DNA from 2 places in the Cellvibrio fontiphilus genome. Region 2 is predicted to be linked to the other one. Evidence: predicted binding sites of a transcription regulator. Region 2 holds the regulator's gene; the other holds the start of a gene.
The links. Region 2 encodes FliA, which starts transcription of late flagellar genes. Its sites were predicted from a motif close to TAAAGTTATNNNNNNNNCGGCCGATANCC; they were not measured.

Region 1 (15,445 bases), 110 kb from region 2:
AAATGCATTGGATTCCAGAGCGCGATTTAAGGCAGCAGCACGAACTGGATCTACCGCGACATCAAGACCATGTATAGCATTATTTTCTTGCCAAGGTTCAATATAACCGATGACAACATAGTCATCACGCTCACTCGCTTTTACAAAAGTACCCGATGCATTTTTTTCTTTTATATAGAATCCCTCAAAGCCCTCACTGCGCATTTTTTGTTCAAAATTTTCACGCTCATCACGGCGGACATAACGATTCCAGGAAAAGCCGGACACACCATGCTTTTTAACAATAACATGGTCGATATACGCACTAAATTCTTTGCGCGTAACGTTATCGGACGAAATAAAGAGCCCGCCCAGAGCGGCCAATATATATTCTACCGATGACAGCCCCAACTTAACCGAAGAAACAACAACCTGGGCTTCCTGCCTGAATTGTGCCTCCATTTTTTTCTGCTCACTCATACTAGCCATCACAAACACCACTACCACTACGATAGAGCTAAATACCAGTGGTACACCCACAGCAGCACGGCGGTTACGCCAAACGTTTCGCGGGGCAGCAAAAAAAATACACATCAGCGGAGTTGCGATTAGCACACCGATAGCATCGCCAATCCACCAGGTCCACCAGCTGTAAAACAATTGCTTACCTTGAATGATGCCGTTAAAAAATAGCGCCAATGAACCGACACTGGCACTGATGCTGGTTGCAATTGGGCCACCCAAAATAAAAAAAAGAAAAATCTTGCGCTCATCAGTTAAATCGTTGGGAAAGCCAACATAACGACGAATAAGCCATGCCCCGAATGCCCCCGCCAGTGCACTGCCAAGCGCAATTTCAAAGGCCAAACTAAACACTGCCCAGGAAAATGACTGCCCCGCTAACAAAACAACGGAGATATTAAGCAAGCAAGATCCAATCAATACCCCAAAGAGCATCGACCAACCCCAAATAAGGATGGCTCCCAACGCTATCCCCATAGGCAGAAATAACCCGCTAACAAAACCCGGAGGTATAGCTAATTGCAGGGAGATCCAGCCTGAAAACCAGTAGCCCCCTGCGAGTGACAGTATGCGCAACAGCGCCCTGAATGAAGATGAACCCAAAATAGATGACATGCCAAAACAGCCAGTAATATTAATGAGTTAAGCCTAGTTGATAATTATTAGCTGGAAGGTTTTTCTAATTCGCCAGATTTTACAGGCATAAAAAAACCGCAGCATGCTGCGGTTTTTTTATGCATGGTTTATTTATATTGCTATCTGAGTAACTGCAACACCTGCTCTGGCCGCGCATTGGATTGCGCCAACATTGCCTGTGCAGCCTGCTGTAACACTTGCGCCCTACTCAGTGCTGCAGTTTCCGCCGCAAAGTCAGCATCCACAATCCGTGAACGCGACGCTGAGGTTTTCTCAGAAACGTTCGCCAGGTTAGACATAGTAAAGTCCAGCCGGTTGTTGATCGCACCAAGTTGCGAACGAGTGTCATTGATTGTGGTGAGCGCTTTATCAATCACGCCAATTGCTTTTTGAGCTTTGGCTGCTGTGTCGATACTGATAGAAGCGATTGCAGTTCCAAACGCGCCACCAGCCGTTGAGTTAGCTTCCAGCAAGCCGATTTCAGCCGCAGTTGCGTTAATACCTAACTCAACACTGATCGGATTTCCGTTAGCACTGGTTAATTTAATGCCAGCTTCAACACGCAGGCCATCAGCAATGGAACCAGCGGTAATCACTTCAGTGCCATCAGCCATGAACTTGGTAAATTCAGCGCCTGAAAAACCTGCGTTAGCGGCACCAAATGCACTGTCTGCCGTTGCATCGTTAAAGCGAATCGCCCCTTGGTCAGACTCAAGCACGATCTTGTTACCCAACAAGGACGCAGTTACACCCGTTGTATTGCTGTTGGCATTAAAGGTGTCCACCAACTCTTGGGCAGTAGTTACTGTCGACAAATTGATATTGACACCGTTGAGCAAGATATTATCGGCAGTGCCTGCGAATGCAGTCGCGATACTCATTCCACTGGTGTCGATAGTGACTGTCGAGAAGGCGTTAGCGGTGACTCCGGTATCGTTGCTCACGGCGTTGATCGCATTGACCTTACCAATAAGACTATCGGTATTTTTATTACTGATAACTACACCATTGATGGTTAAGTCACCCACGCCCCATGAGGCCTCTGCGGCTGCCGTTGTTATGCTTGCACCCTCAATGACACCGCCTCCCTGATTTTCACGGAAGCCGAGTCTATTCAAATCCTGCAGGCTGCCGGTATTACCACGGGAAATTTTGATAGGTTTATCATCTTCCGATGTGAGCACAATTTGTCCACGTTGATCCAAACCATCACCAACAGAGGCGGCCATACCCACTGCAGATTGCAAATCCAGACCACCTGCTGCTGAAACGGCGATTGTGGAACCGGTATTGTTGGTCAACGACAATTTTCCACTGTCATCTACCTCTGCACGTATTTCACCACCAGTGATACGGTGAATCGTTTCGATCAATTCATCCATACTGGTTGTGTTTTCGCGTATTTGATAACTCTGAACCGCACCATTGAGCGCTGTCACCGTGATATCCAGGCCTTGGCCCGCATCGTTATCGATAACACCATTGCCTAGTTGGGATGCATTGAGCTGTGTCATTGCAGATGCGGTAACGCCACTGAGCCGCTCGTTAATAGCGACCAGGAACTCCGCCAAGGTGTTTGTTTCCGCACTGGCGGCAGCATCAAACTCTCCAATGGACTGCCCATTAATCAAGATATCGCCATCGCGAATATCAGTACCTGCAGTAGACGAGAATAGCGATAAGCTAAATTCAGCACCAAGCACATCCACACTGACAGAGCCCATACCCAGGGTTTTGGCATCCATCGCTTGAACTTTTAGTTCAATCGTCTGGTTCGCATCAGAACCAACTTGTAATTGAACTTTACCAAGTGATCCATCCAGCAGTTTCTGGCCGTTGAATGAAGTGGATTTTGCGATGCGATCCATTTCTAAAATAAGTTGCTGTACTTCCGCATCCAATGTTTGGCGGTCAGCATCGGAGTAAATACCGTTGGCAGACTGAATCGCCAGTTCGCGCATACGTTGCAAAATGTTGGTGGTCTCCTGCAGCGCACCTTCCGCTGTTTGGATTAATGACACACCGTCATTCGCATTACGTATCGCCTGATCCAGCCCGCGAATTTGCGAAGTCATACGGTTAGAAATTGCCAGGCCCGCGGCATCGTCTTTGGCAGAGTTGATACGTTGACCGGAAGACAAACGCTCGGTTGCCCGATCCAGCGCATTTCCTGAGTTCATCAATTGACGCTGTGAATTCAAGGAAGCGACATTGGTGTTAATGACTAAAGGCATAATAAATCTCCTAATGATTGTTCCTGTTCACAGTTGCGTGTGCTGTGACAAGCCGACTGATGAAGCCCAGAAACATCGGCAACCGAAATTGCGCCGTTTGTGAGAACTTCGTGGCAAGACTTGTAAGAAATAAATACCAACAGGATTTCTATACGGGTCGCCTAAGTGGACTTTTGCACAGACTGTGCCAAGGATTTTTTCAGGAGAAATTGCGAGTGAAATAATTAGATCAAAAAGGCTGTAACCAAATATAAAGCGCGATGTGTTTTGTTACTCCGCGTAAGAATTTTTAATGCAGAATTGAAACAACATGATAAAAACTATTAAGCAAAAAAAACGCGAGCCGGCATCTGCAAGCTCGCGTTTTTTAGTTCATCCGGCCCGTTCACAGCAGCCAAAAAAAATGGTTTAACACCTTGTTTTTACAGAGTTTTACGCCTGCGCACTAAACAAACTAACCGGCTCATCGGGAGTCAGTTGCTGCGCCAAACGCAAAAATATTTCATCAGGAATTTGACGAATAACTTCTTGCGTTTCACGATCCAACACTTTGACAACCGTCTCACCAGATTCAGGATCGTAGCTAAAATTTAAATCTCGCTGTGTACTCTGAATATATTCATTCATTTGCGCAACGGCGGCCTGAACCTGCTCTTGCATTGCCTGTGGATTGACGTTTGCCGCCGCTGGAGCGGCAGTACCTACGGCAACCGGCGGCAAATCGTTGCCGGTTTTTTGACCTTTAGTACCGCTCGCCTGCGACAACACCGGTACAGGTGAAACCTGAACCGGTGCAGCAGCTATTTTAGTCATGTCACTCATAACCTGGCCCTCAAATGAAATCCCTCGCATAACCGGGGCTATGCGAGGGTTGGGTTAACTTATCTCAAGAGAGACAGAACCTGTTGTGGACGAGCGTTTGACTGAGCCAACATCGCAGAGGCAGCCTGTTGCAGTACTTGTGAACGACTTAGTGCTGCAGTTTCCGCGGCGAAGTCGGCGTCAGTAATCCGAGAGCGAGCAGAAGACGTTTTCTCTGAGATGTTCGCCAGGTTGGATACTGTAAAGTCCAGACGGTTATTGATCGCACCGAGGTTTGAACGCACATCGTTGATGGTAGTCAAGGCATTGTCGATCACCTTGATAGCTTTCTGCGCGTTCGCTTGGGTATCGATGCTGATGGAGGCAATCGCTGAACCGAAGGCACCGCCAGCAGTTGAGTTAGCTTCCAGAATACCGATCTCAGCGGCTGTTGCATTGATGCCCAGCTCAACGCTGATAGGGTTACCACTGGAGCTGGTCAACTTAATGCCTGCTTCTACTACGCGGCCGGCGGCTGCCAAGCTGGCTGCTGCTGCGACCTCAGTAGAGTCGGACATAAACTCGGTGATAGTTGCACCCACCAAACCGGCGTTATCAGTACCAAACACACTGTTTGCTGCAGTAGTGGTATCAGAGAAGCGGATTGCCCCTTGATCTGACTCCAGAATGACACGAGTACCCGAGATGGCCGCGCGAACACCGGTGGTATTGCTCAGATCATTGAGTTCGTCAACCATACCTTGGAGTGTCGTTACGCCAGTCAAATCTACGTTAATACCGTTCAGTTTGAACTCGGTTTGACCACCAGCAAAAGCAGTTGCGATACTCACACCACTCATGTCGATCACGGCACTGGAGAATGCATTAGCAGTCACGCCAGTGTCGGAAGTGGATTTGTTGATAGCGTTAATTTTTCCGATCAGGCTATCAGTATCTTTGTTGGAGATAACCACACCATTAATAGTCAGGTCGCCAACACCCCAGGATGCATCAGCATTAGCAGTGGTCAGACCAGCACCTTCAATTACACCGCCTGACTGACTTTCACGGAAGCCCAGTCTATTCAGATCCAATTGGCTACCGGTGTTGCCACGGCTGATAGTAATTGGCTTGTCATCGTCAGAGGTCAGTACCAACTGGCCACGTTGCGACAATGCATCACCAACACCAGCTTCCATACCCAACACGTCAGCCTCATCCAAACCACCTGTACCGGCTACAGTGATGGTAGCACCGGTGTTATTGGCAAGAGTTAATACGCCATCATCACCAACAGACGCATTTACAGCACCGCCAGTTACGCGGTTAATTGCTTCCGTCAATTCTTCCAAGTTAGTGGTATTTTCGCGCAATTGATAGGTTTGGGTGCCACCATTTAACGAGGTAACAGTAATATCCAACCCTTCGCCTGCGTCGTTATCAATAATCCCGCTACCTACACGAGAACCATTCAGTTGGGTCATCGCTGAAGCAGTTACACCACTGACTTTCTCATTAATATTGGCAATCAGATCGTTCAGGGTATCCGCTGAGGCGCCAAAATCACCGATGGTTTGGCCATTGATAAGCACATCGCCATCTTTAAGGTCATTGGCACCAGTCAACAGACTCAGGGAGAACTCAGCACCCAACAAATCCACACTGGTAGAGCCCATACCCAGAGTTTTAGCATCCATAGCTTGTACTTTGAAGCTAATGGTTTGGTTGGCGTCAGCACCAACTTGCAAGTCCACCTTGCCCAACTTACCGTCCAACAGTTTTTGACCGTTAAACGCAGTGGTTTCAGCGATACGATCCAACTCTTTTACGAGCTGTTGCACCTCGGCATTCAAGGTGGCGCGGTCACCGGAGCTATAGATACCGTTCGCAGACTGAACGGACAGTTCACGCATACGTTGCAGAATGTTTGTTGATTCTGACAGCGCACCTTCCGCGGTTTGAATTAAGGACACACCATCGTTTGCGTTACGGATTGCTTGGTCGAGACCACGCACTTGTGAGGTCATGCGGTTTGAAATCGCCAGACCTGCTGCGTCGTCTTTTGCTGAGTTGATACGTGCACCGGATGACAAACGTTCTGTCGCACGGTCAAGCGCATTGCCTGAACTCATCAACTGACGCTGAGCATTCAGAGAGGCGACGTTTGTGTTAATGACTAAAGCCATGATGAATCTCCTGGATTAATGTCAGTAGACAGTGGCTGTCAATTACGAGCCTTGCTGCTACATGTCGGTTGATGAAGTCTGAGACAGATGACTAATCAGCACTTCTAACAAGGTTATCGACAGAATCCGGAGGAGCTTTAGAAAATTTTTATCACTTGAGTTAAATATTTATTGTTGTTTTAAGGAAAAAATAGAACAAAAAGATATATAAAGGTTATGAGTAGCCAATTTATCGACCATAAGCATCGATAGCTTTTGCCGCCCTGTTGCTATGACGTAATTCTGACGCAACAGCCTCGCGACTTACTTCCGCCAATTCAGAAAGGGTTTGATTGATTGATTGAATCTCCTGAATCACCTCAGCCGCTTTCGCCTCCAAGTCTGCCATGGTGAGGGACTCCAGATATTCCTGATCATTTAATGAAAGCAGACCCTGTTGCCGCTGCTGAACAAGAGTTTCAAATGATTCCCAGTCACCAGCCTGCGCCAATGACAATAACGCACGGGATTGGCTGAGTGCGCGCTCAAGAGGATCTAGCAGGGCATTATTTTCCATAAAACAACTCTTTGGTATGAAACGACTTCAGACTAACGCTATACACCTAGATTAGCAAAAGATAATGGATCGAAGCGAAGAGTTTACGCCTGCTGAACTTAACACAGGCGTATAGAAAGGAGCGGATTGTTACATTGCCATAGATTACAAATAATTAAACAAGGTCAATTGACTAACCTTGGAAAAGCTCTGCTGTGAGGCGCTTAAAACGAAGGACTGCATAGACAATTGAATTGACGCGTCCGCGTAATCCAAATCTTGCAGGCTGGATAAAACAGTTTTACTGAACAGGGTGACATCCAGATTTAAATCGCGGGATGTTTCCAAGGTATTTAATCGCGCACCCAACTCCCCCTGGGTTGCCACCAGGCTGGTTACTGAGTTTTCAAGATTGGTGAGTGTTTTAGCAACCAGTTTCGCCAGTTCGGCCTTGCTCTCTGGCGTATCCTGTACATTTTTCATTGCATCACTAAAACGAGACAGGGTTGTTAACAAGCCCTGTTTATCCGTGGACTCAACAAAAAAACTATCACCCGGCTGCACCAATCTGCCGCGCGTAGATGAGGTGCCTGCAGCTTGCGTATTCAGGCCGGTTACATTGTCTAAAAACGCGCTACCCCCTTTAATGGTTACCACGGCATTCGATTTTGAAATAATACCTTGATCAGTCACACTCAAACCAAGGCGAGCTAATTGCGCTGCATTAATGGGATCATTAAAGGCATTGGCAAGATCAGTGGTATTGGTAATATTTTGATTAAAAGTAATGTTTTCAGTTTTTCCGTTCACTTCTAATTGAAAAGTTAATGGCGATACACTGAAATCCTGCGCAGCAGTAAATGAAAATGGCAAATTAACCGAGCTGGTGCCAGCACCTTGGGTGGCAATACCCAAGGCTGCATCCGTATCTGCTGTGCCGTTACTCACAACAATATTCAAACCAGTGGGTGAATGAAAGCCGGTAGCATCAACAGTAATACCCAGGTTAGCCAGCTTATCGGCATTGCTATTGGGCGCCCCTGTTATGCTGTTAAATGCTGCCACTAAATCACTGGTGTTAGTGACGTTTTGATCCAACACCAGCGTTTCTGTTTTGCCACCTACAGTAATGGAAATATTGCTATTGGTGAGCGAAAAATCGACTGGAAAAGTTCCTGTACCAAATCCCAAATCTGCAGCAATGGCTGCTTCACCAGGATAGGGATTACCCAGCACCTGAAAACGTGCGCCGGCGACTTCAATGTCTACCCCCGCCACATAGGGTTGATTAACCAGCAATTGTTTGCCATTGGATTTTTGTGTGACAGAGTAATTAACTGCAGATGCTGTTTTGGTAAATGAAACTACCAAATCATCGGGATAGAGTTTGTCAAATTCAGCCTGATCAAATACCTGGCCTACGGTAATAATGGCAGGAGGTAAGGATTTATTCGCAGGGCTTGCCGACGTGATGAAGGTATTGTGGCCACTGGGGATATCCACAAATAATTTTTTGCCGGAATCACTGACCGCCACACTCACCGAGGCAGATGCCTGTAAACGCAACTGTCCCTCATCACCCAGATAAGCAAAATTACCACCGCCATCGCCAACAAATGGCTTAGTGCCACTTTGATAGCCGGCAAAAATGTATTGGCCGGAGGCATTGCGAGTGTTTTGCAAATTAAGCAATTCGTTGATTCGTGTATCCACTTCAGCCGCTAGCGCTTGGTAATCTTTAGCGGTAAATACGGCGGTATTACCTGCCGACACAGCAATTTCACGAATACGATGCACCAGATCGACGACCGTTTGAATATTGGTTTCTTCAAGGTTCAAACTGTTTTCAGCAATATCGATATTTTTTTTGTATTGCTCGGTGCGGGCCAATTCCTGATTTAATTGCAAAATCGTGGTTGCTGCCACAGGGTCATCAGCGGGCGAAAGAATCCGTTTACCGGTTGCCATTTGCTCCTGGGTTTTAGTCACGGCTGTTTGTGCCTGACTAATCCCCAGAGTGGCGATATTGTAGATTTGCGAAGTGGATATACGCATAACTCTGCTCCTGAATGCGGCAAATGCAGCGGCAATAATTAGCCAGCCAAATGCCTTTGTAATTCATGAAGCACAAAATGAACCAACTTTAAAAAATTACAGCGAACTTAACAGCGTATCAAATAATTCTCGAGCAACCGAAATTACCTGGGCATTAGCTTGATAGAGCTGCTGGAATTTAATCAGGTCAGCAGCTTCTTCATCCAGGTTGACACCAGAGATCCCGTCGCGCATGGATTGACTCTGCTCCAGCAAATTTCTGCTTGCCTCAGTATTAATTTTAGATAGGCTACTTTTAGTACCAACCTCTTCCACTAATTTCCCATAGCCATCGCCAAAACTTAAAGTGCCGTCCTGCATTGTGGCAGTGGTTTCCAGCGCAACCATCGCCAAGGCATTGCGATTATCATTTTTACCGTCAGTATTAAAACCAATCGTAAAAGTATCGCCAGGTTTAGGTTGCCCACTCACGGCAACTTGATACCCCACAAAAGAGGACGATGCAAACCCAGGGAGACTACTATCGCCAAATAATGGGCTGTTAGTGGGTGAAGTTTGCAGGCTAATACCATTAGCCATGGTGATATCAATTCTACCGCCAACAGTGATAGCACTTTGTTCAACTGTACCTATGGTTAAGGGATCATCTTGTCCCGATAACCGCACATTAGGGTTGCCAGTACCGTCATTAACATCAATAGAATTAACAGTAGCGTTGGACGCGGATAAACGTATATCCAAATTCACTCCCGATGAGGCTACCAATCTCAACTCGGGTGCGCCGGTAATTGGGTTATTACCGCTCTGCGCGCGAATGCCCAAGGCTTTTAAGTTCTCATTGGTATTAATACGTTCGGCAAGGTAATCGTTAAATTCCGCTTCACTGACATTGGGGTTGGGTACTTCCGATGAAAATCCATTATTGGAAAAATTATATTCCAGCAAATTTTCACCATTGACTGACAACTGCAGCGGCGGTGCAAAACTGCTTGCATCAAAATTAATATCGGTAATAGTTGCTGTGGTGTAGGCGTTGGCAGAAACACCCGGCAAGGCACTGATTTGCGCAGCAGTCTGTGCCGCTGATGCTCCGGGCGATGTAGTAATCGCACGATTGGTAATTGCACCGGTTGCTGGATCAGTAAATGTAAAACGCAACTGTTCAGCAAGATAACCATTACTTTGCGGCAAACTGGTCGCAGTCATTGGACCCGGCAAATCCGGCGGCTGGGCTGCAGTTTGTGCTGTGCGCCCAAGCGGCAAGCCAATACGATCCCCATTGCCAGTCACGCGAGTTTCGCCAATATCTGAGGTAAAAATATTGTTGCTTGCGCCGGGAATAAATGTTTGGTCGCGCATAGCCGGAACCAAATCTTTGGGGTTTGCCGGATCAGTATTATCCAGCACATCGTAAGTAGTTTCTGAAGTAAAGCGAATAATAATAGGAGGCGATAACATGCCGGGCGTAGAAAATGCCGGTAGCCGATTCCCCTCACTATCGACCAAACTCAATACCTCACCGGCACTGATCAAACCACTGCCAGAGTTACTGCTATTACTCGCGGTGCGTACAGGTGAAGCAAACGCTAAATCTTCAGGGCGCGAGATTGATGCTTGAATATCGCGCGAACCATTTTTAGTCGGCTGAATTAAAAAGGTATCGCCACCCTGAAATGAGCCGCTGGTGAGGTTAATACTGACACCGTCAAAACCGATACTGGTTGGGTAGGCACCACTGAGTGTGCCCTGCTCTACCACTGATTTATCGGACAGCCGTGTAATCACATAATTTTGTGAATTAGGAACAATTTCAAACAGGTAATCGCTAGTGGTGATCTGGTTTGTATCTTCGATAGTGACAGATATTACCCGATCAAATGGCTGTGCATTTTGACCGTGAACAACACGGTTAGCCGCGAGAATAGGATCATTAATATCGCCAAACATTTTTTGGCCATAATCACCATCCAAATCTATACCTTGTTGTTGCTGTGTATTGAATTGATCCGCCATTACCAACGCAATACGGCCCAATTCATTCATGGAAGGCAACAATACTTGCTCGCGAAAGCCCAGTAACCCGCCTATCTGCCCACCGGATATTTTATCGGTAATATCCGCGAATGAATTATTGCTTTTAACCTGAATTTTTCCATCGTTAGTTACCGCCAACGCACTTACTTGTGTCCCCACTACCAAGGGCTGGCCATTGCCAATAAATACATTCACATCGCCATCATCTTGTTTGACTAACTGTAGCGACACCAATTCAGATAGCTGGCGCAGCGCCTCATCGCGCTTATCCATCAAATCATTAGGCTCATTGCCATTACCGGAAGCGCGATTTTCAGCAATAGATTGATTCAAGGTAGCAATAGAATTTGCCAGCGAACTTATTTGGGAAGTGATGGTTTTTATTTCACCAGAAACACTTTTCTCAATATCACTTAAGCGCTGATGTAAGTTATTAAAGCGAATACTAAGGCTTTCTGTCTCAGTGACAATCAATTGACGCGCGGGTGTAGATGCCGGGTCGTTGGCGCCGTTTTGCATGGAGGCAAAAAAAGTTTGTAATGCACCCGCCAACCCCGTACTAACATCGGCAAATAATTTATCGACCTTTCCAATATTAGTATTGAATTTATTTAACTGATTATAGGTAGCAGTATCCAAGCGTAATTGGTTAGTAACAAACTCATTGACCACTCGCTCAATAGAAGCAGTATTCACGCCCGAGCCGATAAAGCCAGCGCTGCCTACATACTGTTCAGGGCGCGTTACATAATTGACTTCCTGGCGTGAGTAACCCTGAGTATTGGCATTGGAAATATTGTGCCCTGCCGTGCGCAGGGCATTTTGACTAGCCTGCAAACCGGATACAGCGTTAGAGAGAATGCCGGACATGATGTTACTCCACTATCTGGCGACTGGAATTGGTCGCTAGCGAGATCACTGACTGAACACCGGCCTGCAGGGTTTTCATCGTCTCTGCCGCCGCTAATGATTTAATCGCATCAGTGTTTAATAAACGTTTTATCTTTTGTGCGTATTCCGGGTCTGTCGCATAACCGGCTGACTGTAGTGCTTCAGCATAAGCCGATGAATTGCCACCAGCGGCCAAGGCTTTTTCATAGCGTGAATTGTTTTTCATTAAACGCACATAATCAGAAAAACTATCCGCATAACTTTGGTATTTACGGAAGTCTGACTTTTCTTGTGCAGCAATACCGTTGCGATACTCAAGGGTATTTACATTCACCTTGTCGCCCTGCCACTGGACACCGGCTTTGATATTGAACAAATTAAAACTGTTGTTGCCGTTGCGATCATGGATAACGTGTTTTCCCCAACCCGTTTCCAGCGCCACTTGGGCGATTAATACATCCGGGTTGATGTTTAATTCAGCGGCTGCTTTTTCAGCGTGAGGTTTTAACATCATCACGAAGTTTTCTTGTGTAGTGCTGACACTGGCTTTTTTACCTGCAACCTGATTTACAACAGGCGTTTTACTCAACAGCTGTGGAATTAATGCGTAGTTAACGGCGGTAAGGGGCGGCTGTTGTGAGTCGGCGCTGTCAGCACCAACCACCTGCGCGTTGTGGCTCATGCGCACAAAGTCATCAATCCATGTATTCAAATCATCAATGCTATTGTCACTTGCCGCTATTATTGATGTGTCTGCATCTTTAGCTGTCACCGCGCGCGCGGGTAGATCGGCGATACCCAAGTCGGTATTATTTTGCTCGTTATTTTCAGCGCGCATACCGCCGCCGTGGTTTTGCATCATTTGGTGATAAAAATGATCCGCAAGGCCAATACCTTTTCCGCTGGTTAAATTAATTACCATTTGCTGATCCAACATATCGCGATGGAAGCGAGTGGTTTGGCTGTCCATAAAATTGCCTTCAGCGAACACATCGTTCGCCTCGCGCATGGATTTCAGCATTTGTTGTACCAGCAAACCCTCAAACTTTTTGGCAACTTCTTTAATTGCCTGAGGGTCCCTGTCACGCCCCATCGCTTTGATGGAATTCAATGAATTGGGGTCAAGATAATTATCTTGCACCTGCGGGACTTTTACGCCGGTATCTATAGGTAACATTTAAATCACCACTAATTCAGCTTTAAGCGCACCGGATTGTTTAAGCGCCTCCAGAATTGCCATCAAATCACTGGGTGATGCGCCCACGTTATTAACCGAGCGCACTATGTCATCCAGGTTGGCACCCGGTGCAAATTTAAACATGGGGTTAGTTTCTTCATCGGCCTGCACATTACTGCTCGGCACTACTACGGTAGTCCCTCCAGCCAGTGCATTGGGTTGGCTCACCGTCAGGCTTTCTGCAACAGATACGGTAAGGCTGCCGTGAGTAACTGCCACCGGTGATACACGAACATTTTTTCCAACAACGATAGTGCCGGTGCGTGAATTGATAATAACTTTCGCCACTTCTTCACCCATCTTCACATCCAAGTTTTCCAGCATCGCAATAAAATCTACGCGCTGCGCTGGGTTAACCGGAGAATTCACCATGATGGAAACCGCATCCAAAGGGCGAGCGACATCTGGGCCCAACATGTCGTTAATACTTTTTGCCAACGCATTAGCGGTGGTGAAATCGGCGCGATGCAAATTAAAAACAATTGGTTGGCCACCGGCAAAATTGGTTTCCACGGTTCTTTCCACCATGGCGCCACTGGGAATACGGCCGGCACTGGGCACGTTGACAGTAATTTTTGAACCGTCATTACCCGATGCGCTTAAACCACCCACTACCAGATTACCCTGAGCGATGGCGTACACTTTTCCGTCCAACCCTTTGAGCGGTGTCAACAATAAACTGCCGCCGCGTAAACTTTTTGCATTGCTGATGGATGACACAGTCACGTCAATGGTTTGACCAGGTTTGGCGAAAGCAGGCAGCTCGGCTTGAATCATTACCGCAGCAACATTTTTCATTTGCATACGTGCGCCTTCCGGCACCGTAATGCCAAATTGCTTGAGCATGCTGTTAAACGATTGGGTGGTAAATGGCGATTGTGTCGTTTGGTCGCCGGTGCCATCCAAGCCCACCACCAAACCGTAACCCACTAGTTGGTTAGCACGCACACCGGCAACACTGGCGATATCTTTAATACGCTCGGCCTGCGCACTGGCTACTGAACACAACAGCAGCACCAGGGTAAATTTTATTAAGTTACGCATTCGCAATACCTCAGAAGAAACCATTACAGTGGCCACAAATCACTGTTAAAAAAGCGTGATAACCAGCCCATCGAACTACTGTTGGCCAAGTCGCCAGTTCCGCTGTAAGAAATTTTTGCGTTGGCTAAACGGGTGGAAACAACCGTGTTGTTTGGCTCTATATCATCCGGGCGAACAATACCGCTGATGCGGATAAATTCATCGCCGCGATTCAGCGTGATCCATTTTTCCCCACGCACCACCAAATTGCCGTTAGGTAAAATTTCGGCAACCGTTACAGTAATGTTGCCTTGCAAACTATTGCTTTGATCGGCATCAGCACCGCCATTAAAGGTTCTGGATTGCTCCAGTGTGGTGGTGAGTTCATTGCCTTTAATAGTCGGATTCACACCCAAGAGCGGGCCAGCATTAAAATCAACGCCACTATTTTTGTTGGTATTCACACCGGAAGATTTACGTGAAACGGTGCGCTCGCTGAGTGTTACGGTAATAACATCACCCACAAAATGGGCTTTGCGATCACCAAACAAACTCAGACCATAAGCATCCTGATACAAGGCGCCCTCGGTGCGATGCGGCACCGGCATATTCGCAGCGATGGTGGGCGCATAGGCCGGGTCATCGGGCAAAGGCTTTTTATTGGTCGCACAACCAGACATAAACATTGCTGCAACAGCGATGAATACACTGGAACGGCGAAGCAATTGAGTAAGTGATGCAGTCATGGTGTTTTACTCATCAAAGATTTTGCGTAATGTATTGCAACATTTGATCAGCGGAAGACACGACTTTTGAATTCATTTCATAGGCGCGTTGAGTGGTGATCATGTTGACCATTTCTTCCACAATATCCACGTTGGAATTTTCCAACATGCCTTGCTTGAGCACACCCAAACCATTTTCACCAGGAGTTCCCTGTACCGGTGCGCCACTGGCTACTGTCTCCACATACAAATTGCCACCAATAGGTTGAAGGCCTGAATGGTTGATAAAATCCACCAAGGTAATATCGCCCAATTGTTGCGGCTCAACTTCGCCGGGCGTGTAGGCATTAACAGTACCTGTAGTGCCAATCGTGATTCGCGTTGCACCTTCAGGAACAATAATCGCCGGCTCCAATAAAAAACCATCGGCATTTACCAATTGGCCTTCGCCATTAATTTGCAACTGGCCATTGCGGGTGTAAGCGATAGTTCCATCAGGCTGTAACACTTGTAAAAATCCGTGACCATCAATGGCTACATCGAGTGATTGTTCAGTCACTTGCAGTGAACCTTGGGTAAATTCTTTT
Region 2 (15,445 bases):
CAAAAAACAAATGGCGTTAATCAAAACTACATTTATCTGGGTAACAGCCTCATAGCCAAGGTGGATAACACCACCACAAGCTATGTGCACACGGATCATTTAGGTTCGGTAGTTGCTGAATCGAATAGCGCAGGGCAAATCACCAAACGTTTCCATTACAAACCCTTTGGTGAGACCCTGGAAACCCAACAGGATGATGTTGGCTATACTGGCCATAAGCATGACTCGGATTTGGGTTTAACCTACATGCAGGCGCGGTATTATGATCCAGTGCTGGGTAGGTTTTATGGGAATGATCCGGTGGGGTATGTTGCGAAGAATCCGGTGCATTCGTTTAATCGGTATGCGTATGCGAATAATAATCCGTATAAGTACATCGATCCGGACGGAAAAAATGGTGTTATCCCCAGAATGAGTCAAATGAATGCGTTAGCATCTTCTTCTCAGCAAACTCCCCAATCTGTACGAGCAGCTATTTTTGCAGAAGAACATAAAGCTCAGGCAAGCTTTAAGGCAATGAGCCTGCACGCAGATACGTTATCTGTTGTAGCAATTGCAACAGGTCAGGCGCAGGCAGCTATTCCACTAAGTGTTGTGTCAGCGACAGCATCTGTTGTAGCTGATAGCATTGATTTCACATCAGATCAGGATTTAACAAAAAAATCTAATGAAGCAACTCTCGTAGAGGGGGCTGGTTATGCTGCGGGAAAGGCTGCTGAAAATGGAGTGACTGCTGCTGGAGAGGTGGTTGGTACTTTGGGTTTTAAAGGAAAAGTAGTAGAAAGAGTCATAGATGTAGCGGCTGAAGCTACAAGTCAGAGTGTTTCCGATACCTTAAAAGACGATTATCTAAAAGATTAATCAGTAGTTTTTATAAAGGCTTTTTATGAAAGATGATTTATTAATTCATGTATATCTAGAAAAGAAGTTCTTGCTAGTATTTCGATTGCTCATGTTTTTTATTGTTTCGTTATTTTTATGGACTGTTTACGAGGCTTTTGACAATGGCTACGTTGAGACAAAGGGGAATAAAGAATTAGAGGGATCATTGATATTTTATTTATATATCCTAAAGCAACTTGTTTTTGCTGGTTTGTTTATTTGGCTTGGTACTGGCGGTGCAAGAGATAGGATGCATAATGATAAAATTGAATAATTTTGACAGTGACCTCAATCTTTGAAAATGCCCCCGACCCCTGATTATTTCAACTTGTCGGGGGTTTTTGTCTTGATGAGTATTTGATTTGTTCTCCCTCCGCCGTCAACACCAAATACCTGTGCATTACACGAATGGTCATGGGTTATTAATGCTGAATCCGGCCTGATCCAATTGGGTTATAGCTAGAGCATTATGCTTGTTACTGCCAAAACATCCCATTCAACAGCATGGCGCAATGAATTTTCGAGGGCGATTCTTTGGTTATTTGGTGGGCAAAAACCAACGCTCGCAACAGAGTAAAAACGCTTTTTTCAAATCGGTACACTTCTTGCGATAAGCACTGGTAAATGATTTCACCGTCAAGAATCCGTGCTTATGGCTCTTCCTTCGTTCAATCAGCTCAATAACTTTAATGGCAAAGCGGCGCTTGGCTCCTTGCGGGGTATGGGGCGTGGCAATTTGGGCATTCCTATTTTGCTACTGATGCTGTTGGCAATGATTATTTTGCCCATCCCGCCGTTGCTGTTGGATATGTTTTTTACTTTCAATATCGCGCTGGCACTGGTGGTGTTGCTGGTGTCAGTGTATGCCATGCGGCCGCTGGATTTTGCGGCTTTCCCGACAATTTTGCTGATTGCGACTTTACTGCGCCTGGGCCTGAATGTGGCATCTACCCGTGTGGTGTTGCTGGAAGGGCATCAAGGTGGCGATGCGGCCGGTAAGGTGATTGAAGCCTTTGGGCATGTAGTGATTGGCGGAAATTTGGCGGTGGGTATAGTGGTGTTCATCATTCTGATGATCATCAACTTTGTGGTGGTAACCAAGGGTGCCGGGCGTATCTCCGAAGTGAGTGCGCGTTTCACCCTGGATGCTATGCCCGGTAAACAAATGGCAATCGATGCCGATTTGAATGCGGGTTTGATCGATCAGGATCAGGCGCGTACCCGCCGGCAGGAAGTCTCGTCTGAGGCTGATTTTTACGGCGCTATGGATGGTGCGAGCAAATTTGTACGCGGCGATGCGGTCGCCGGCATCATGATTATGTTTATCAACATCTTTGGCGGTCTTGCCATAGGTATGGCACAACATGATCTTCCGTTTGTTGAGGCATTTGAGAAATACACCATCCTGACGATTGGTGATGGTCTGGTCGCACAAATTCCCGGGCTGTTGTTATCTGTGGCTTCTGCCATTTTGGTTACCCGTGTTAACAGTTCCCAGGAGATGGGGGCGCAGGTTGTCGGTCAGATGTTTACCTCTCCAAAAGCGCTGGCGGTTAGCGGCATCATGATGTTGGTGATGGGTGCTATACCCGGAATGCCGCATCTGGCATTTCTTGGATTGGGATTTATTTGCGTTGGTTTGGCCTACTACATCCACTGGCGCAAGCAACAGCCTGCCGCGGTGGAGGACAACTCGTTTATCCCCGCCGGTGCACGCTTGGCCGGAGAAATGCCCACAGGTGGTGGTGCGCCGGCCGGTGCGAGTATCGCGCCACAACGCAGCGCGCCGGCGCTACCGCCTGGTACACCTGAATCGCCTGAACTGGGTTGGGATGATGTACAGCCAGTGGATGTCATTGGGCTGGAGGTTGGTTATCGCCTCATTCCGATGGTGGATAAAAACCAGGGTGGTGAATTGTTGGGGCGTATCAAAGGCGTTCGTAAAAAGCTGTCACAGGAAATGGGGTTCCTCATTCCCTCGGTGCACATTCGCGACAATCTTGACCTGAATCCAACCGGTTATCGCATCAGTCTCATGGGGGTATCCATGGCGGAGGCAGATGTTTACCCGGATCGTGAATTGGCGATAAATCCGGGGCAGGTGTTTGGCTCGCTGGATGGTTTAAAAACCAAAGATCCGGCGTTTGGTTTGGATGCTATTTGGATTAACCCCAACCTGCGGGAGCAGGCGCAAACCCTGGGTTATACCGTGGTAGACCCGAGCACCGTGGTGGCGACCCATCTCAATCAAATTCTGCAGCAGCATACCTTCGAACTGCTGGGCCATGAGGACGTACAAAAACTATTGGATATGCTGGCGAAGACTTCGCCCAAACTGGTGGAAGAGCTAGTGCCTAATACCATCAGCATTAATGTGCTGCTGAAAGTCCTGCAGAACCTGCTGCGTGAGCGGGTGCCTATTCGCGATATTCGCTCCATCGCCGAAGCTTTGGCGGGCAGTGGTATCAAGAGTCAAGATCCCGCCGCTTTAACCGCCTTGGCGCGGGTAGCACTCTGCCGACAAATCGTCCAAAACATCATAGGAAACGAGCGAAACCTGCCTGTAGTAACGCTTGAGCCGGGTTTGGAACAGTTATTGCTAAATACCGTTCAACAGGCACAAAAAGCTGGCGCTGACGATAGTGCGTTTATCGAACCCGGCTTGGCGGACAGGTTGCAGCAGTCGCTGATTACCGCGGCCCAGAAGATGGAAATGGCGGGTAAGCCGCTGGTGTTACTGGTTGCTGCACCTCTGCGTCCCATGCTGGCGCGCTTTGTTCGTCATAGCGTCCCCGATATGCGGGTTCTGGCTTACAACGAAGTGCCTGACAACAAACAAATCAGTATCGAAGCCAGCGTAGGTGCTGACAAAAATGGCTGATTACCTTAGTGCAATTTAATGGTTAACCAGGTGGCCCACCCCGGGCGGGAGTTGAATATGCAAGTCAAACGTTTCGTAGCTGCCGATATGCGCCGTGCGTTGGAATTGGTTCGCCAGGAGCTGGGGCCAGATGCAATTATTCTCTCCAGCAACCGTATCCCTGAGGGAGTGGAGTTGCTGACTACCATGGGTTCGGATTACGAGCTGAAACAGCTTCAAACCCGTCCGTTTTCCGAGGCGACTTTTGCCCCCAGCGAGCCATTGCTGAGTGATGGCGATTTATCGCCACGGGTTTTGGAGCGCCAGCCTGCGCGTAAAAATGTGGCGCCGGTAATCAGCCAGATTCCCGATCACCCCAACGCCGGTAAAACCGGCGCTCAACTGGCGGACGATATAGAGCGCGCGCATCAACGGATGATTGCGGCCCGCAAGGCAGAGGAATCTGCCAAAGAATTTTTGGTGGGTAAAAATACGGTGGTAAATGCTGGAATTCCGCGCCATGCCTCTGCGCCGGCGGCATCGCCCAAAAAAGGCATGAGTGCTGCGGAGCGCTATCCGCTGGTTGATCCGGCGCCGGCACCTGCCGCCAAGACCTTAACCCCTGACTCACTGTCATTTCGCGATGCCTTGCTCAGCAATACCCGCAGTGTCCAGGATCAAAAAATCGATGCGTTGCTCACTGGCAATCACATCGCCAACAACACAACCAAGCCCACCGTTGCTCCAGTGGTTTCCGCACCGGATGTGCTCGATCAAAACGCCCAATTGAGTGAGTTGCAAGCGGAAATCGCCGATATGCGATTACTGCTGGAGCAGCAGCTGGATCGTTTGACTGGTCAGCAAACCATCGCCAACGACTCCCCCATACTGGCAAGTATTGCTCGTCGTCTGGAGCGCCTGAGTTTGCCAAAAGAAGTAATCGCCAAAGTGATTAGTGCTTGTACTAAAACCAAAACTCTCGGTGAAGCCTGGCCGGACGCTCTGGCCAATCTGGCCCATCAGCTGCCAGTGAATGGCCGTGATATTGTCGATCAGGGCGGTATTTTTGCGTTTGTTGGCCCCACTGGTTCAGGTAAAACTACCACTATCGGAAAGCTGGCCGCGCGCTATGTGCTGCAGCATGGCGCTGACAAGGTGGCGATTATCACCACCGACACTTATCGCATTGCGGCTCACGATCAATTGCGTTCGCTGGCGCGTATTTTGCGCGTGCCGGTGCGTGTGGTCGATGAAGCTAACCCACTGGATGCAGTATTGCGCAGCTTGCGTCACTGCTTATTGGTGTTGATCGATACGGCAGGTTTCCGCCATGGCGACCCGCATTTAAAGGCCCAGCTGAAAGCCTTGGCAGATCAACCGCAAGTGAAAACCTATCTGGTAATGTCATCCAACAGTCAGGCGCAAATGCTAAAAGCCTCGGTGCATGCCTATGGTGCTGCGCGCTTGCAAGGGTGTGTGCTGACCAAGCTGGATGAAACCGCTGGCATTGGTGAAGCGCTGGGCGTGGTGATGCAAAGCCGCCTGCCGATTGCCTACACCACCGATGGTCAGGACATTCCCAAAAATCTGGAAGTGGCGCGAGCACACCAGTTGGTGGCCCGTGCTGTCGCTTTGCTTAAAACGACAACAGCAACGGCGGTTTCTTAACCAGTAAATCTATATAAGCCCATGATTTTAGCGGTGAAACTGAAATTTATCGGATCTTTTTCCAATCCCTATCTATACTCAGTTCACCAGTGGCGCGCGACAAAAAGGTCGTAATACTGAACAGCGGCCGCGCTTAAAAAGAATATGTTTGGAGTTACCTGTAGATGAGCCAAGTGCGACCCGTTCAAGTTATCGCCGTGTCCGGCGGCAAAGGCGGAGTAGGCAAGAGCAACATTTCCGTCAACCTGAGTATTGCCTTGGCAGAATTGCGTCGTCGGGTGGTATTGCTGGATGCTGACTTGGGGCTCGCTAATGTCGATGTATTGTTGGGCATTCGTGCAACTCACACACTTGCCGATGTTCTGGCGGGAACCCATTCGCTCAGTGATGTTCTGGTCACCGGCCCCGCCGGCGTAAAAATAGTACCCGCTTCATCAGGCGTGCAACGCATGGCCGAATTGAGTAGTGCAGAGCACGTCGGCCTGATCAATGCGTTTAACGAATTGTCAGATCAAGTGGATATTTTGGTGATAGATACTGCTGCCGGGATATCCGACACGGTGGTGAGTTTTGTGCGCGCCGCCAACGAAGTCATTATTGTTGTCTGTGATGAGCCATCCTCAATCACCGACTCCTACGCCCTCATTAAATTACTCAACAAAGAATATGGAATGCAGCGCTTCCGGGTTGTTGCAAACATGACGCGCACCCAGCAGGAAGGTATGAATATGTTCAACAAACTGAATACCGTTTGTGAGCGTTTCCTGGATGTAACCCTGCAGTTTGTTGGTCAAATTCCGTTTGATGAAAACGTGCGCAAAGCTGTGCAAAAGCAAAAAGCGCTGTTGGAATTTGCGCCCAATTCCAAAGCGGCGGTAGCAATTCGCGCACTGGCTCAAGCCGTTGATAAATGGCCACTGCCTTATTCGCCCACCGGGCGTTTGGAGTTTTTTGTCGAGCGGTTATTGCAGGCAGCAAACGCGCGTTAATAAAGAATAGTGTGCCCATTTGCCGGTTTCGTTGCGGCGAGTGATATCGGTGAGTTGCCGGTTGTAAACAGGTGAGGCGAGGGTGCCAGTAGTGACGGCAGTTTCTGCCAAACAGAAGGTGTTCGATGGCCGCAGTCAATGGTTTAGCCATGTACGATAAAAAGACCTTGCTCGATGCGCAAATCAATATCGAAGATTTCGCTCCGCTGGTAAAGCGCATCGCCTACCACATGATGCTGCGCATGCCTGCCTCAGTGCAGGTCGATGACCTTATTCAAGCGGGCATGATTGGTTTAATTGAAGCCTCCCAAAAATACGATGCCTCCCGTGGCGCCAGTTTTGAAACCTACGCAGGTATTCGTATCCGTGGTGCCATTGTGGACGAAATGCGTCGTGGTGATTGGGTTCCACGCTCTGTGCACCGCAATGCGCGCCGTGTGGCCCGCGCTGTTGCCGTAGTAGAGGCGCGCACCGGGCGTGATGCGAGCGATGCGGAAGTCGCCGCTGAGTTGGAGGTATCGCTAGAAGAATATTTTGAAATGCTGCAGGACGCCAACGGCAGCCGTCTTTTCAGTTACGAAGAAACCTTCGGTGAAGAAGACAGCAATATCGATGCGTCTGAACACAGCAGCGCCTTTGCCAGCCCATTGGAAGGTGTACAGCGCGAAGGGCTTAAACGCGCGTTGGCCGATGCTATTACCCAGTTACCTGAACGCGAGCGCATGGTGCTAGCGCTTTATTACGATCAGGAATTGAATCTGAAAGAGATTGGGTTGGTATTGGGTGTTAGTGAATCCCGTGTTAGCCAAATTCATAGCCAAGCGGCCGCTCGCTTGCGCAATCGGCTGGGCGGTTGGCAGCCCACATAAGTTGAGCAAAAAGTAATCGCTCTGATCGAATTAGATTAAAGTCTGAGCGCTCAGGTGCTAATTAGTCTGTAAATACAACAATTTGCGCTATTATTTGCAGTAAAAGTTGAAGATTTACGCGCCGTCACTGGCTAGAGCTTCAACTCCTACTAGACTATGAATTAACAAAATTCCCTTCTGGGTTATTGGAGGTTGCGTTGGATAAGAATATGAAAATCCTGATTGTTGATGACTTTTCAACAATGCGGCGGATCATTAAAAACTTGCTGCGGGATTTGGGGTTTTCCAATACCCACGAAGCAGATGACGGTGTCACTGCTTTGCCCATGCTTAAAAATGGCGATTTCCAATTTCTGGTGACTGACTGGAACATGCCTGGCATGACCGGTATTGACTTGCTCAAAGCGGTGCGCGCTGATGAAAAGCTCCGCACCTTGCCAGTACTTATGGTAACGGCTGAAGCCAAGCGCGATCAGATCATTGAAGCGGCTCAGGCGGGAGTAAATGGTTATGTAGTCAAACCTTTTACTGCACAGGCGCTGAAGGAAAAAATCGAGAAAATTTTTGAGCGGGTTGGATAAAACCGTCGATTGAATAATAAATAAGGCGTCGCCATGGCATCAGAAACCCAAACATCCTTCAATGACGAATTTGTCGTCGAATTGAGAGAGTGCGCCAAGTTGCTTGCAGAAAAACTGCAAAGTAACCAAATCGAAGAAGCATCGATTTTGATTCAGACGATTACCCAGTCGCGCGACCGACATATCTTTCAATCTGTTGGTCGTTTAACACGCGGTTTGCATGATGCGATTGTCAATTTCAATGTTGATGCAGATTTAAGTAAAGAACCGCCCAAAATTGAAAATTCGGATATCCACGACGCTTCAAACCGGTTGAATTACGTTATTGAATTAACGCAAAAAGCCGCTGAAAAAACCATGGATGTGGTAGACGAAGCAGCCCCTATTGCGATGAACCTTGGCCAAGAAGCCAGCAGTTTGCGCAGCGAGTGGGCGCGACTAAAGCGCCGTGAAATGAGCGCAGATGAATTTCGTCAGCTCTATGAGCGCATGGATGTTTTTTTAGGCCAAATGGTTACTGGTACTGAACAGCTCGGCAAAAACCTGCAAGACATTGTGCTTGAACAGGGCTTTCAGGATTTAACTGGCCAGGTCTTAAAACGCGTTATCGGTTTAATCAATGATGTTGAAAAAGATTTAGTAAGTTTGGTGCGAATTGCCGGGCAGGTGGAAGAGATCACTGGTCTTGGTAATGATCGTGAAACCGTCGCACACGATATGGAAATTATGCACAAACGTAAAACTGAAGCCGAAGGGCCACAAATTAACAAAGAGCGGGCAGATGTAGTATCCGGGCAAGATGATGTGGATGACTTGTTATCCAGCCTTGGTTTTTAAACTGCAGGTCACTCGAGGAAAGTTGAATGAGTTTTGGTGATGACGAGGATATCCTCCAGGATTTTCTGGTAGAGGCAGGCGAAATTCTCGAGCGCCTCAGCCAGCAATTGGTTGACCTGGAGCAGCGCCCGGAAGATAAAGATTTGCTCAATGCGATCTTCCGCGGTTTTCACACTGTAAAAGGTGGTGCTGGTTTTCTGGCGCTTACCCCCATGGTGGAATGTTGTCACCTCACCGAAAACCTGTTTGATATTTTGCGTAATGGCAAACGCGCTGTTACTTCGGAATTAATGGATGTTGTGCTTTCCGCATTGGATATGGTGAACCAGCAGTTTGAGTTGGTATCCCAACGCGAGGAGTTGCCACCCGTAGACCAAGGGTTAATTGCTGCACTGGAGCGCCTGGTTTCTTGCGAAGATCTACACGAAAGTGAAGCATCCGAAACGCCAGCAGAGGCAGCGGCGCCAGAGCTAACGAGCCATTCTGATAATTCTATTCAGCACCACTCCGAGTCCCAGCCTGCGTCGGGCGACATCACAGATGCAGAATTTGAACAGCTGCTTGACGCCATATCCGGTGCGCAACCAGCAGCCAGTTCTGCCAGTGCGACATCCTCACACGAGCCTGCTCCCACAGCAGTTGCCAGTGGTCATGATGATATTTCTGAAGATGAGTTCGAGGCATTACTCGATCAATTACATGGCAAAGGCAAGGGACCAGGTATTCAAACCCCACCAGTCGCCCCAGTTGCTGCAAACCCGGTAGCGGCAACGGCAACAACAGCTTCTGGTGATGAGATTTCAGAAGACGAATTTGAAGCTCTATTAGATCAGCTGCACGGTAAGGGCAAGGGGCCAGGCATCAATGCTGCTCCTGCGCCAGTTGCTGCAGTCTCTAGCCCCGCCCCCGAGGCTACCAGTGGGGCAGGCGACCTGATTACAGATGATGAATTTGATGCGTTACTTGACCAGTTGCACGGTAAGGGTAAGGGGCCGGGTACGGCTGCAACTGACAGCCTAAACACTCCTGCAGCCGCGTCATCGGCGCCAGTTGCCAAACCAGCAGCACCAAAAACTGCCCCCAAACCCGAGTCAAAACCAGAAGCGGCTAAAGCAGCGGCGCCAGTGCCGGCGGCTAAAAAAGTCGAGCCCGCCAAACCCGCCGCTGTCAGTGCCCCAGTCGCCGCACCTGCGGTAGATAAAGAGGCTCCTGCAGTGGAGACCACCGTGCGTGTGGACACCCAGCGCCTCGATGACATTATGAATATGGTGGGCGAGCTGGTTTTGGTGCGCAATCGCCTGGTGCGCTTGGGTAACGGCTCAACCAATGAAGCCCTGGCAAAAGCAGTGGCCAACCTGGATGTTGTGACCGCGGATTTGCAAACATCCGTGATGAAAACCCGCATGCAGCCAATCAAAAAAGTGTTTGGCCGCTTCCCGCGTGTAGTGCGTGATTTGGCGCGTAGCCTGCGTAAAGAAATTAATTTGGAATTAGTGGGTGAAGAAACCGATCTGGATAAAAATCTGGTGGAGGCGCTTGCTGATCCACTGGTGCATTTGGTCCGCAATTCGGTTGACCATGGCATAGAATTCCCCGATGTGCGCGAGGCTAATGGTAAGCCTCGCGTTGGTCAGGTGGTGCTTTCTGCAGAGCAAGAGGGCGACCATATCCTGCTGTCGATCAGTGATGACGGTGCGGGTATGGATCCGGTGAAACTGCGCCGCATCGCCGTAGAAAAAGGCATGTTCGATGAGGATACCGCTAATCGTTTGTCCGACACCGAAGCCTACAACTTAATTTTTGCTCCCGGTTTTTCCACCAAAAAAGAAATTTCCGATGTGTCCGGCCGTGGCGTCGGCATGGATGTCGTAAAAACCAAAATCACCCAACTTAACGGCACGGTGGAAATTAAATCCGAGTTGGGAAAAGGCACCCGTTTTATTATCAAAGTGCCACTGACTCTGGCAATCATGCCCACCTTGATGTTTATGCTTGGTCAGCAAACCTTTGCGTTTCCACTGGTCAGCGTGAATGAAATCTTCCATATGGATCTGACCAAGAGTCACATAGTGGATGGACAGGACTGCGTTGCTATTCGCGATCAGGCGATTCCACTTTTCTATATGAAAGATTGGTTAGTAAAAAACGCTTTTGGTCATCGTCCTGATAACGCACACGTAGTCATAGTTACTGTGGGCTCGCGTCGTGTGGGTTTTGTAGTGGATCAGTTGATTGGCCAAGAAGAAGTGGTAATCAAACCTTTAGGCAAAATGCTGCAGGGTACGCCTGGCATGGCGGGTGCCACTATTACCGGTGATGGCACCATTGCGCTGATTCTGGACATTCCAAGTTTGTTGCGTCGCTATGCAAAAGGTTCTGCCGGCTGGGGGCATAGCTAATTTATTGAGTGCCATGGTGGTACTGGTTAGGCGATTTAATGCGGCCTCTTCGTCTATTCTTTTTAAATATTTTCCCTTGCGGAGCGCGATAGATGCCTTTCCGGGTATTAGTAGTTGATGATTCCAATTTCTTTCAGCACCGCTTGAAAGACATTATTAATGAGCATCCGGAATTAAAAGTTGTTGGCATCGCAAGTAATGGGCGTGAAGCTATCGATAAAGCGGCGGAATTAAAGCCGGATATCATCACCATGGATTTTGAAATGCCGGTGATGGATGGTGTTACGGCAATAAAACACATCATGTCTAACCGCCGCGTGCCCATTTTGATGTTTTCGTCGCTCACCTACGAAGGCGCTAAAATTACGCTGGATGCCTTAGCGGCGGGTGCTCTTGATTTTATCCCCAAGGATTTTGCCGAAGTCTCGCGCAATTCCGAAGCACTTAAGAAAAAGCTGCACGAGCGATTAATCACGCTGGCTGGTTCAGGTAGCCGGCCTGTACCCCCTGCTGCGGTCACATCGGTTCCTTCGTCTACATCGGGCACTCCAAGTATTAACTCCTCATTCAAACCCTTAAGCACGCCTGCACCCTTACCGCGTGTTGCACCTGTGGTTACCGATGAGCCAGTACGTGCATCCTCGGGGTCTGATTCCTATCGCCTTAAAAATAAACCCAAGCTCCTTGTTATTGGCGCCTCTACAGGCGGGCCGGTTGCGCTTGCTGAAGTATTAATGGCGCTGCCAGCTAATTTTCCGCTGCCTATAGTGCTTGTGCAGCATATGCCGGAAAATTTCACCAAAGCCTTTGCGGAACGCCTTAATAAGCAGTGTCATATTCGCGTTCGCGAAGCGGTAGACGGTGACCAACTGCAACCGGGTCTTGCATTGCTGGCACCCGGCGGTAAACAGCTTATGCTGGATAAGCGCAATGGCGGTTCAGTGCGTGTTTTGCCAGACGACGAGCGTGTGAATTACAAACCCTCGCTCGATATCACCTTTGGGTCTGCTGCCAACAATTATGCAGACAAGGTATTGGGCGTAGTGTTAACCGGTATGGGGTCGGATGGCTGCAACGGCGCACGGCTATTAAAAGAGGCCGGTTCATCACTCTGGTCACAGGATGAAGCCAGTTGTGTTATTTATGGCATGCCCATGGCGGTAGCTCGCGCTGGGTTAACTGATAAGGTGCTAAGCCTCAAGGATATAGGGCCGCGCTTGGTGAAGGAGCTTATGTGATGGATTTGCTCAGTATTATCGGCGTCATCCTCGCGTTTGCCGCCATTATAGGGGGCAATTTTTTAGAGGGCGGAGGCATTGGGACTCTGGTCAACGGGCCGGCTGCATTGATTGTATTGGGTGGTACTTTTGGTGCGGCCATGTTGCAGACATCAAAAGTAAATCTACGCCGTGCATTAAAAATTGTTAGCTGGGTTTTTAAGCCCCCCTATGTTCCTTTCAAGCAAGGTATAGCGAATATAGTTCGCTGGGCAGCGGCGGCACGCAAAGACGGTTTGCTGGGTTTGGAGGAAATTTCCGAGCGCGAAAAAGATAAATTTGCCAAAAAAGGTTTGCAACTATTGGTGGATGGTAATGAACCAGAAGTAATTCGCCGCATTCTGGAAACTGATTTGATAGTGAATGAGCAGCGAGATTTTGACGCAATTAAATTTTACGAATCCATGGGTGGCTATGCGCCTACCATTGGCATTATTGGCGCCGTTATGGGCTTGATCCATGTGATGAACAACCTCGCAGACCCAGCGACTCTTGGGCCTGGAATTGCTATCGCTTTTGTGGCCACAATCTATGGTGTTGCGCTTGCGAATTTAGTGTTTATTCCCATCTCCAATAAACTACGCATGTGTGTGAATGAAAACTCACAATACCGCGAGTTAATTATTGAAGGCATTATCGCGATTGCTGATGGTGAGAATCCGCGTTCTATTGAAATGAAATTAAACGGTTATTTGCACCCGCTTAACTGACCTTTGTTTATGTGAGTAGTGCGCTTATGGTTCGCCGCAGACGAGAAGATATTCATGTCAACCACGAGCGCTGGCTGATTTCTTACGCAGATTTCATCACCTTATTGTTTGCATTTTTTGTGGTGATGTATTCCATTTCCCAAGTGAATGACAGCAAGTACCGCGTATTGTCCGATACCTTTATTGAAGCTTTTCACCTACCTACAGATTCTCAAGCCAACAAAGAGCCTTCTGATCAAGTGGCGCCCGCTGCCGATTTGATTTCGCCTATCGATATGGGGAAATCTACCCACGATGTGGAGCAAACAGACGAAGTGCCGCCACAGATTGTCGATAGCAGTCAAAATGCTGTTAAGCAACTGGTTCCGGCTGAAACAGCTGACGCAGCAGTCAAAACCAGCGATGAACTGACGCAGATTTCCGATTTGGTTTCTGAAAAGTTTGCCCCGCTCATTAGTGATCAGGTAATTCAGGTTTCAAGCAATGAACTTTGGCTGCAGATAGAGTTGAAGGACAGTATTTTATTTTCATCAGGCAGTGCCGATACCAGCGAACAGGCGCGACGGATTTTTGATGAAATCGCCGCAATTCTCGCTGGCTACTCCAATCCGGTTCAGGTGGAAGGGTTTACCGATAACGTGCCAATCAACAGTCCCAAATATCCCACGAACTGGGAGCTCTCTACGGCGCGTGCCAGTGCGATTGTTAAACATCTTGCGGCGAAGGGGGTGGCGCCTGAGCGTTTATCGGCTGTTGGTTATGGTGAGTACCAACCCAAGGTGCCTAACGATTCGGAGCAGGGCAGGGCGCAGAATCGCCGTGTTGCCATTATGATTGCCAAGCGCAAAATGGATCGTCCCCGTGCATCACTGGAGGCTACAGCCAGCTCCACTCCAACCAGTTCTTCTACATCCAGCGCTGCTGTTGTTATTTCGTCCGGCTCCAACCCCGTGAATTAATAGGATTTACTTGCTTCGTCCCCTCTCGTTTATCAAAAGCCTGCCGCTATAAAGTAAAAGCTCGGTTGTTAACTTGCAGTTGTTGCCTGCTGGGCAATACTTAGTTTTCCTTGATTAAAAAGTGATCTTTTCTGCATTGGCATCAAGGTGAATAAAGGCGACAATTGAATTATTTGTTGTGTTACCTAGAGGTGCATTCTGGCAATAGGCATAATCTTTGCTTTTGTCGCTGTAATGAACAAAGTGACTGGTAATTGACGCCGGTGAGGGTTGAATTGTGCGTGTGATAGCGATAGCAAACCAAAAAGGCGGTGTGGGTAAAACCACTACCACAGTTTCCCTGGGTGGCTTGATAGCGGCTACCGGGAAGCGTGTGTTGCTATTGGATATAGACCCTCATGGTTCCTTGTCCACCTATTTTCGTCAGGATCCTGACAATCAATTACTGAGCAGTTATACCTTGTTCCAGGAGCGCAAGAGTCTTACGCGCGAGTCTGTGTCCCGTTTGATAGTGGCAACCGATTTTCCCAACATCAGTCTGATCCCTTCGGCTACCGCTCTCGCCACGCTTGAACGCCAAGCCATAGGGCAGGACGGCATGGGGCTGGTGTTGAGTCGCGCCTTGGCACTCATCGCCAATGACTACGACTACGTACTTATCGATACACCTCCCTTACTTGGTGTACTCATGGTGAACGCTTTGGCCGCCTGTCAGTATTTGGTGATTCCGGTACAAACCGAATTCCTTGCTCTCAAGGGCTTGGAGCGTATGGTAAACACCCTGAACATGATGTCTCGTTCGCGCAAAAAGGCGCTGGATTACACCATAGTGCCAGTTATGTTTGATCGCCGGACCCAAGCGTCGGTAACCAGTTTGCGCACCATTCGCAATACCTATCCCGCACAAGCCTGGCCTGGTCATGTACCCGTCGATACACGCTTTCGTGATGCCAGCAAAGCGGGCATACCTCCGCATTTGTTTGATCCTGCGAGCCGCGGCGTGGAGGCTTATATTGCGCTTTGGCATTGGCTGGAGAAAAAGATTCGTGCTGATGAACTGCAACAAGTTCAACCAGCCACTATGACGCTGGTAAACAAGGCGGGTGTGGTGTCGTGACAAACCGAAAAACGCCTGAGGGCGATATAGAGTCACCGGATGCGAGCTTGAGTCATTATTTTGATGACTTGCTCGGTATAGGTGATGTAATTGGTGAGGCGATTGCGACGATGGAATCGCAGCCTGTTTCGGTTGCTGCCAATGCGGGATTGGCGCGTGTAGTGAATTTGCCGACAAAAAAAAAACCATCGGAAAAACCTCTCAAAAACTCTGCAGGTGTTGGTTCCAAACCAAGAGCGCTGACGAAATCTGATACCAAAAAAACGCTGCTTGCCGATCCTGTACAAACACCAGAGC

Region 1: ACFODX_RS08020 (flagellin N-terminal helical domain-containing protein) is a predicted target of FliA. The motif match lies at 6,470-6,498, and genes of this name have one in related genera.

Annotation. Positions count from the first base shown of each region.
Region 1 is NZ_JBHRTF010000003.1:533,938-549,382, reverse strand. Features, by position in the region: gene ACFODX_RS08035 (CHASE domain-containing protein) at 1-1,116, opposite strand, end outside; gene ACFODX_RS08030 (flagellin N-terminal helical domain-containing protein) at 1,257-3,371, opposite strand; gene ACFODX_RS08025 (flagellar protein FlaG) at 3,804-4,193, opposite strand; gene ACFODX_RS08020 (flagellin N-terminal helical domain-containing protein) at 4,253-6,358, opposite strand; gene ACFODX_RS08015 (flagellar protein FliT) at 6,588-6,914, opposite strand; gene flgL (flagellar hook-associated protein FlgL) at 7,059-8,948, opposite strand; gene flgK (flagellar hook-associated protein FlgK) at 9,045-11,852, opposite strand; gene flgJ (flagellar assembly peptidoglycan hydrolase FlgJ) at 11,857-13,050, opposite strand; gene ACFODX_RS07995 (flagellar basal body P-ring protein FlgI) at 13,051-14,154, opposite strand; gene flgH (flagellar basal body L-ring protein FlgH) at 14,178-14,819, opposite strand; gene flgG (flagellar basal-body rod protein FlgG) at 14,893-15,445, opposite strand, start outside.
Region 2 is NZ_JBHRTF010000003.1:420,829-436,273, forward strand. Features, by position in the region: gene ACFODX_RS07455 (RHS repeat-associated core domain-containing protein) at 61-861, shown strand; gene ACFODX_RS07460 (hypothetical protein) at 887-1,156, shown strand; gene flhA (flagellar biosynthesis protein FlhA) at 1,535-3,763, shown strand; gene flhF (flagellar biosynthesis protein FlhF) at 3,821-5,410, shown strand; gene ACFODX_RS07475 (MinD/ParA family protein) at 5,575-6,399, shown strand; gene ACFODX_RS07480 (RNA polymerase sigma factor FliA) at 6,525-7,268, shown strand; gene cheY (chemotaxis response regulator CheY) at 7,466-7,849, shown strand; gene ACFODX_RS07490 (protein phosphatase CheZ) at 7,883-8,686, shown strand; gene ACFODX_RS07495 (chemotaxis protein CheA) at 8,713-11,085, shown strand; gene ACFODX_RS07500 (protein-glutamate methylesterase/protein-glutamine glutaminase) at 11,178-12,323, shown strand; gene ACFODX_RS07505 (flagellar motor protein) at 12,323-13,072, shown strand; gene motD (flagellar motor protein MotD) at 13,099-14,031, shown strand; gene ACFODX_RS07515 (ParA family protein) at 14,309-15,148, shown strand; gene ACFODX_RS07520 (chemotaxis protein CheW) at 15,145-15,445, shown strand, end outside.